2 regions of the Nonomuraea salmonea genome follow, and region 2 is predicted to be linked to the other one. Evidence: riboswitches for the same ligand, from Rfam matches in the RefSeq annotation. Region 2 holds a riboswitch; the other holds the start of a gene.
The links. A riboswitch is a leader RNA that binds a small molecule or an ion and turns the genes downstream of it on or off. The one in region 2 is predicted to bind cyclic di-AMP.

Region 1 (4,170 bases), on a different contig from region 2:
GTGCTATAAGTACCTCATGGATACTGGCGACGTCTTCGATCCCGACTGCCCGACCCGGGTGGTCCTCGACCGGATCGGCGACAAGTGGTCGGCCCTCGTGCTGCTCTGCCTCATCGGGGGGCCGATGCGGTTCACCCAGCTCAGGGCGCGGATCGGCGGGGTCACACCCAAGGTGCTGACCCAGACGTTGCGGGCGATGGAGCAGGACGGGCTGCTGACGCGCGAGGCGTTCGCGGAGGTGCCGCCGCGGGTCGAGTACACGCTGACCGGCCTCGGGCGCTCGCTGCACGGGCCGATCTCGGTGGTGGCCGAGTGGGCGGAGGACAACGTCCACGAGATCATGCGCTGCCGCGAGAAGCACGCGCGGCTCTGATCGGCCCCAGCGGGCCGACCAGAGCCGGAGGGTTCAGGACGCGGTCAACTTGGTGATCTCGGCGACGATGTCGGGCCACAGCGCCTTCGGCAGGTCATGCCCCATCCCCGGATACGTCACCAGCCGCGCCCCCGGCACCGCCTCCGCCGTCGCCCGGCCGCCGGCCGCCGGGATCAGCGGGTCGGCCTCGCCGTGGATCACCAGCGTGGAGGCGCGGACGCCGGCCAGCGCCTGCGTACGGTCGCCCGACGCCCTGATCGCCGCGAACTGCCGGGCCGTGCCCGCCGGATCGAAGCAGCGGTCGTAGGCCAGGCCGGCCCGTTCCCTGATGGCCTCCTCGTCCAGCTCGTAGCCCGGTGAGCCGATCGTCGACCAGGTCACCACCGACTGGTCGAGCACGCCGGCGCGGTCGGCCGGCGGCGGCGTCATGAGCGCGGTCATCGCCTCGGGGGTGGGCGGGGCGACGTCGGGTCCCGGCGTGGACATGATGGAGGTCAGGGTCAGCACCCGCTCGGGGTGCTCGATGGCCAATGTCTGGGCGATCATGCCGCCCATCGAGGCGCCCACGACGTGCGCGGACGGCCAGCCGATGGCGTCCATGAACGCGGCGGTGTCGGCGGCCATGTCCGTCAGCGAATACGGCGCGGGCGCCCCCGGCTGGGGGACGCCCGCGTCGTGGATGTGCGTGGACAGTCCCGCGTCGCGGTTGTCGAACCGTACGACGTGGTGTCCCTGCTCCGCGAGGAGCCGGCAGAACCCTTCGTCCCACTGGATGAGCTGGGCGCCGAGCCCCATGATCAGGAGGAGCGGCCGCCCTGTGGGTGCGCCGAAGCTGTCATAGGCGATCTCAATGCCGTTTGCGGCTACACGGGTCGTCACGCAGGCCAGAATGTCATTCTGGTACGCGTGGCGTAAAGCCGTCAGCGGGCGGCCGGTACGGCGATGCCACCGGCCTGGGAGTCCTGCTCCTGGTCGGCGGGCGGGGGCGCCGGGTTCCTGTCACGCCTGGACCAGGCGCCGGTCGAGAACGGGACCGGGTGGTTCTTCTTGCCCACGCCGTCGCCCCACTTGGTGATGACGTACTCGACCTCGATGTGGCCCTGGCCGCCGACGCCGTCCACACCGAGCGTGCTGGAGTTGAAACTGCCGCCGGTCAGCTCGGCGAACGTCTTGGCGTCGAGGTCGAGCATGATGCCGCGGTTGGAGGGCTCGCCCGGCCCGCGGTCACCGACGAAGAAGGGCGCCTTCTTGCCCTTGTAGACCACGTAACCCTCGGTCATCAGCGGCCAGCTCGGGCTGGCCGCCAGACCCTTCTGCATGGGCTTGCCGCTGGCCGGCAGCCCGGTGTCACCGGCCCGGCCGGAGGCGTCGTCCCAGAAGTACGAGGCCGTGGTCGAGCCCTTGAGCAGGATCTTCCTGTCTTTGTCGGGGGTGTCGGCGTGCGCGGCCGTACTGGCGCAGGTCAGCATGCCGACGCAGCAGGCGGTCAGCGTGGCGAGGGAACGCAGGCTGAAACGAGCAGACATGAAGCAGCAAACCCTTCACGAGGGGACGGGGGAGTTGCGCTCGGGCGCGAGGGGATGGGGGCGCGGCGGGGCGGGGGACCCCGCGGCGCTACGCGGAGCGCAAATGACGAGCCTGGGGAAGGGGGCCGCTCAGCGGGCGGCCGTCAAAGAGCGGTCTGGGGGTACGACGCGCTGGAACATGTAATACGTGATCCTCTCCATCACGCCTACCGGGTTAGCTGACGGGTTCGGGCGGTGGAGTTGCCCTACCGGCCGCGCGGGCCGGATTCACCCCGAATGCGGGTGGTTCCCCGGTTCCCGAAGGGTTCGGGATTCGGCGCCAGCCGGTCGTCCGTCTTGGGTAAGGACTAGGTCACCGGCTGGTAATGGCGAACACTCTAACGACGGGATCGGACACCCGCAAACGTTTCACCACGAATCGGACAAAGATCTACCTTCAGCGGGAATGCATACAAAAAGGGGGCACGGCATGCCGTGCCCCCTGAGGATTCAGTCCTCAGCCGCCGCTCTTGCGCCTGAACGATCTCTTATTGGCAGCCGGACCGTGCGCCCCGTGAATCTTCGATGGGTCGACGCCCCTGCCACCCGCGCCCGAGCCCGCCTGCTGGCTGCGCTTGCGCTCCAGCGCTTCGCGGAACTTGCGCTTCATCTCGTCCTCGGGAGTTTCGCTGACTTCCGGCTCCGGTGTATCCGCCATGAGGACCTCCATGGTGTTGGGGACACTCAAAGCTTCGCACGCCCCCGCTCATGACGCGAAACCGGCCTCCACCGTGTCTTCAGGCCGCCGCGGCGGCCGGTCCGCCGGCTCTGCCGGGTCCGCGAGCCGCCTGTCGGGCAGCGCCACCAGCGCGACCAGGGCGATCACCGCGCCCGCCACCCCGAGCGACGGCACGACCAGCGCGGCTGCGGAGGCGTGCGCGGCTGCGGCACCCGCCCCGGGTACGCTCGCGGCGAACTCCGCCGTGTAGAGCGTGCCGCCGACGGCCAGCGCCACCGAGCCGCCGATCTGCCGGAAGAAGGCCAGGTTCGCCGAGGCGACGCCGAGGTGGCGCGGCTCCACCGACTGCTGCGCGGCCACCGTCAGCCCGGACAGCATCGGCCCCATGCCGAGCCCCAGCGGCAGCATCCACAGCGCGACCGCGAGGCCGGGGCTGTCCACCGCCAGGTTGAGGCAGAGCAGCGCGCCCGCGACCAGCAGGAACGGCGAGACGAGCAGCCACGGCTTGTACCGCCCGGTCCGCGACATCAGCGCGCCCATGAGCACGCTGCCGGCGACCATGCCCAGCGTCAGCGGGTAGATCCGCAGCCCCGACTCGGTGGCGGCCACGCCCAGCGCCTCCTGGAAGTAGCGGGGCAGGAAGACGACACCCGCGTACATGCAGAAGGCCGTGACGAACGAGGTGAGGTTGACCAGCGTGTACGACCGGTTGGCGAACAGCTCCATCGGCATGATCGGGCTGGCCGCGCGCCGCTCGACCGCCACGAAGACGGCCAGCAGCACCAGCGCCAGCAGGATCGGCCCCGCCACGGCCACGTCGGTCCAGGTGTGACCGTCGAGCCCCTTCTCGGTCAGGCCGAGCAGCAGGGACGTGACGGCCACGGTGAAGACCGCGATGCCGGCGTAGTCGGGCCTGCCGCCGCCGGTGCCGGGCCGGCGCGGCAGCCGCAGCACGATGATCGCGATCAGCACGAGGCCGATCGGCACGTTCACGTAGAACGCCCAGCGCCAGCTCGCGTGGTCGGTGAACAGCCCGCCCAGGAACGGCCCCGCCAGGAACGACAGCCCCATCACGCCCCCGAGCGCCCCCTGCACGCGGGCCCCGCCCGAGCGGGGCGGGAACATCTCCATGACCAGCGCGATCGACAGCGGCAGCAGCGCGCCCGCGCCGAGCCCCTGGAGGGCACGGAAGGCGATGAGCTGCGTCATGTCCTGCGCCGCCCCGGACAGCGCCGAGCCGATGAGGAACACCGCCATGCCGATCAGCAGCAGCGGCTTCCTGCCGTGCTGGTCGGACAGCCGCCCGTAGAGCGGCACGGTGACCGTGGAGGTCAGCAGGTAGGCGGTCACCGCCCACGTGTAGAGCGGGCCGCCGCCCAGCTCCGCCACGATGCGCGGCAGCGCGGTGCCCACGATCGTCTGGTCGAGCATCGCCAGGGACATGCCGCCGAGCACGGCGAGCAGGACGACGACGTCACCCTTTTTGTCAGCTCTCACAGGTGAAGAGTGATATGTAACTTCTGACATGTCAAGTCTTCGATATGCTGGCCACC
Region 2 (4,170 bases):
GAGGCGCCGCAGCGCCGCCGCCGGTGCTGCGCGGCGGCATCACGCTGGCCGGGCTCTCCTTCACCTACCCGGGGACGTCCCGCGAGGTGCTCCACGATCTGGACCTGCACCTGCCCGCGGGCGCCACGGTCGCGCTGGTCGGCACGCACGGGTCGGGCAAGACGACGCTGGTGAAGCTGCTGTGCGGGCTGCATCGGCCGTCGCGTGGCACGATCCTGGTGGACGGCCGCCCGCTCGGAGACCTCGCGCAGGACGCGTGGCAGGCCAGGGTCGGCGCGGTCTTCCAGGATCACGTCCGCTTCGAGCTCACGGCCGGCGAGACGGTCGGCGTGGGGGATCTCCCCAAGCTGCGCGACCCCGCGGCCGTGGCGGGGGCGCTGGAACGAGCCGACGCCGGCCAGGTGGTCGCCGGGCTGCCTCAGGGACTGGAGACCGAGCTGGGGGAGACGTTCGAGCACGGTGTACGGCTCTCCGGCGGGCAGTGGCAGCGGCTGGCCCTGGCTCGCGGGTCGATGCGGACGGAGCCGTTGCTGCTGGTGCTGGACGAGCCGACCGCCGCGCTGGACGCACCGGCCGAGAGCGCGGTCTTCGCGCGCTACGCCGAGGCGGCCAAGGGCCATCCGGGAGCCGTCACGTTGCTGATCACGCACCGCTTCCCCACCGTGCGGATGGCGGACCTGATCGTCGTCCTCGGCGAAGGCCGGATCGTGCAGTGCGGCACCCACGACCGGCTCAGCCAGATCCCGGGGCCGTACGCCGATCTCCTGACATGACGAACGCGCGCCCCCGGGAAGGGGCGCGCGTTCCGCTGTCAGGAAGAGGGACGTGAGGGAAGGTCAGCCGGCGTACTCGGGGTAGCCGTAGCCGACGACCTGCGACTTCGGCCGGACCCGCTCTTCGACCTTGCCGTTGCCGGTGTTGCCTTCGATGGTGGAGATGGTGCCGTCGTGGTTGTCCTTGACGACGAAGCCCACGTGCTGGATGTCGCTCAGGGACTTGCCGCCCTTCCAGGAGAAGAACACCACGGCACCCGGCTTGGCCTCGTGGCCGAAGCGCTGGTTGGCGGCGAACCACTTGGCGTGGGCGACGGTCCAGGCGTCCCAGCCGACCTGCGGGCGGGCGCCGGTCTGCTCGCCGACCCAGGAGACGAACATCGAGCACCAGGCGGCGTTCAGGTAGGCGGCGCGGCTGCCGCCGTCACGGGCGACGGTTTCGGCGGCACGCTGGGAGTTGGCGTACCACTGCTGGAACTTGGTCCCGCCGCCGCTGGCGTTCTCGGAGACGCCCACCTGCGCCCTGGCGACGGCCAGGACCTGGTCGGCGGTGGCGGTGATCTTGGTTTCGTCACGCTCGCTCGCCTTGTGGGCGGCGAGCGCGGTGGCCGGGTGCTTCGCGGCGGTGGCCGCGGCGACGGCGGTGGAGGTGTCGGCGTGGGCCGCGGCGGGGACGCCGAAGGCCGAGGCCAGGACGCCGGCGCCGAGGACGGCGCGGGCGATGGTGCTCTTCGAGACAGCGGTAAGACGATGCTTGGCCATCGAGGGGGTTACTCCTTGCTTCCATGCCGCTTACCGGGTTAGCTGACGGGTTCGGGCGTGGAAGCTGCCCTACGGCACCGAAGTGCCGATTCACCCCAAAGGACATGGGTCCCCGGTTCCGCGCGTGGCGGATTCAGCGGTCACAGGACGATCCTGTGATGTGTCGTGCGATGGTCTGACATAGCCGGACAAACCGGACGTATGCCTCAAGATGCCCCATAAGGTAATACATGAGGCAAGAGGATTACAAATCCATAAAAGTAAAGTCAGCCGAGCTGACTGCGCGCCTCGGCCAGAAGCCCCATCATGGCAAGGGATTCGTCAAGCGGCATGATCGAGGATTCGGTCCTGCCTTCGGCCGTGGCGGCGCGGACTTCGCGGAGCTCTCCGGCGTAACCGTTGTCGGCCGGGTCGAGCACGTGCTCTTCCGGCTCCATCGCCGGCCCGGAGAGGACGATCCGCTGCGGTGCCCAGAACGGTGCCTGGATGTCCGCCCGCATCTGGGTACCTACAACACTGGCCCCGTTCGGGTAATTCCCGAGCAATGAGGTGGCCACGAGAGCGTGCCGCCCGCCGGGGTAACGCAAGACGCCGGCCGCCTCCGCGTCAACGCCGTTCGGGGCCAGGGAGCCGGTGACGTGCAGGCCGGTGGGCATGCCCAGGATGAGCTGGGCCAGCCCGAACGGGTAGATCCCGAGGTCGAGCAGCGCGCCGCCGCCCAGCTCCGGAGCCCACAGGCGGTGCGCCGGGTCGTACGGATGGGCGAAGCCGAAGCTCGCCTGGACCGACCGGATCTCCCCGAAGCGGGGATCCTCCTTGATGCGCCTGATGAGCGGGTTGAACCGCATCCACATGGCCTCCATCAGGAAGACCCCGGCCTCACGGGCCAGCCGCACCATCTTCTCCGCGTCGTCCACGGTCGCGGCCAGCGGCTTCTCGCACAGCACCGCCTTGCCCGCCGCGATGGCGGCGGCGGCGACCTGCAGGTGCTGGGCGTGCGGGGTGGCGACGTAGATCGCGTCCACCGCCGGGTCGGCGCACAGCTCCTCATAGGACCCGTACGCCGACTCGGCGCCCAAATCCGACGCCAGGGTCTGCGCCCTGGCCAGGTTCCTGCTTCCCACGGCGGCCACCCGCATGCCGGGCTCCGCCACGATCGCCGCACCCACGGTACGGGCGATGCCGCCGGTGGCGGCTATTCCCCAAGTGAAATCTCGCACGCCGGCGATCGTATACGGAAGGCAAATATGGGCTTATGTCGGTGGTGCCGGAAATATCAGGAATGTCGTTTTGTCACATCCGTCACTCGAACGAGTCCGGGTCGGGCCCGAGCCGCTGCCCCCGGCTGAGCGCCCCGATGGCCGCCAGGTCCTCGGCGTCCAGGATGAAGTCGAAGACGTCGATGTTCTCGGCGATCCGCGCCGGCGTCACCGACTTCGGGATCACCACGTTCCCGAGCTGCAGGTGCCAGCGCAGCACGATCTGCGCCGGCGTCTTGCAGTGCTTGTCGGCCAGCACCCGCAGCGCCGGGTCGTCGAGCAGCCCCCTGCCCTGCCCCAGCGGGCTCCACGCCTCGGTGAGGATGCCGTTGGCCTCGTGGAACTCGCGCATCTGCCGCTGCTGGAAGTAGGGGTGGAGCTCGATCTGGTTGATGGCGGGGACGATGTCGGCCTCGTCCATGAGCCTGGTGAGCGTCTCGACGGTGAAGTTCGAGACGCCGATGGCCTTGGCCCGGCCGTCCCGGTAGATCTTCTCCATGGCCCTCCACGCCTGCAGGTACTTGTCCTGCCCCGGCATCGGCCAGTGGATGAGATAGAGGTCGACGTAGTCGAGGCCGAGCCGGGCCAGCGACTCGTCGAAGGCGGCCTCGGCGCGGGCGTGCTCGCCGTTGGCCAGCTTGGTCGTGACGAACACCTTCTCCCTCGGCAGCCCGCTGTTGCGCACCGCGCGGCCCACGCCCTCCTCGTTGCCGTAGGCGGCGGCCGTGTCGATGTGCCGGTAGCCGGCCTTGAACGCGGTCGTGACCGCCTGCTCGGCCTCCTCGGCAGGTACCTGCCAGACGCCATAACCGAGCTGCGGGATCTGCACGCCGTCCGTGTTGAGCATGAGCGAGTTCATACCCTCCATTGTTCACGCCGCGTTCCTGGCGGCTTAAGCCGGGCGGGCTAGCTTGAAGCGGTCGTGAACGGCCCATCACCCGGGAGGGCAGGAGTGGTCGAACAGGCGTCGGCCTGGGTGGAGTCACCGCTCCAGATGCTGTGCGCCGTCGAGGCCCACCACGCCGGGCTCCTCGGCCCGGCCACGGCCGTCGTGCCGCGCGCCGGCCTGCGCCCGCTCAAGGCCACCCGGCGCGAGCTGCGCTCGATGGCGCTGCCCGGCGGGCTGGAGCTGGCCGAGCCGCGTGAGCGCATGCCGCGCCGCGCGCTGGCGGTGGGCGACGCCTTCTCGGGACGGGTGCAGCTGCGCTGGCTGCTGTCCAGGCCGGGACGCGTCGTCGTGGTGGACGACGGGCTGGCCACGCTGCGGCTGCTCGAACTGCTGGCCGCCGGGCCGTACCGGCCGCTGCTGCGGGCCCGCGCCGAGGGGGGACGGCTGCGTGCCGTGCTCGGCCTGGCCGCCGCGCTGCGGCTGCGGC

Region 1: another riboswitch for cyclic di-AMP. It lies ahead of ACFFR3_RS28930 (hypothetical protein); the one in region 2 lies ahead of ACFFR3_RS12970 (CHAP domain-containing protein).

Annotation. Positions count from the first base shown of each region.
Region 1 is NZ_JBHMCF010000034.1:239,701-243,870, reverse strand. It holds gene ACFFR3_RS28940 (winged helix-turn-helix transcriptional regulator) at 17-373, shown strand; gene ACFFR3_RS28935 (alpha/beta fold hydrolase) at 407-1,252, opposite strand; gene ACFFR3_RS28930 (hypothetical protein) at 1,294-1,899, opposite strand; cyclic di-AMP (ydaO/yuaA leader) riboswitch at 2,088-2,228, opposite strand; gene ACFFR3_RS28925 (DUF5302 domain-containing protein) at 2,396-2,596, opposite strand; gene ACFFR3_RS28920 (MDR family MFS transporter) at 2,645-4,114, opposite strand.
Region 2 is NZ_JBHMCF010000011.1:564,619-568,788, reverse strand. It holds gene ACFFR3_RS12975 (ATP-binding cassette domain-containing protein) at 1-773, shown strand, start outside; gene ACFFR3_RS12970 (CHAP domain-containing protein) at 837-1,535, opposite strand; cyclic di-AMP (ydaO/yuaA leader) riboswitch at 1,548-1,684, opposite strand; gene ACFFR3_RS12965 (Gfo/Idh/MocA family protein) at 1,802-2,755, opposite strand; gene ACFFR3_RS12960 (aldo/keto reductase) at 2,838-3,653, opposite strand; gene ACFFR3_RS12955 (hypothetical protein) at 3,747-4,170, shown strand, end outside.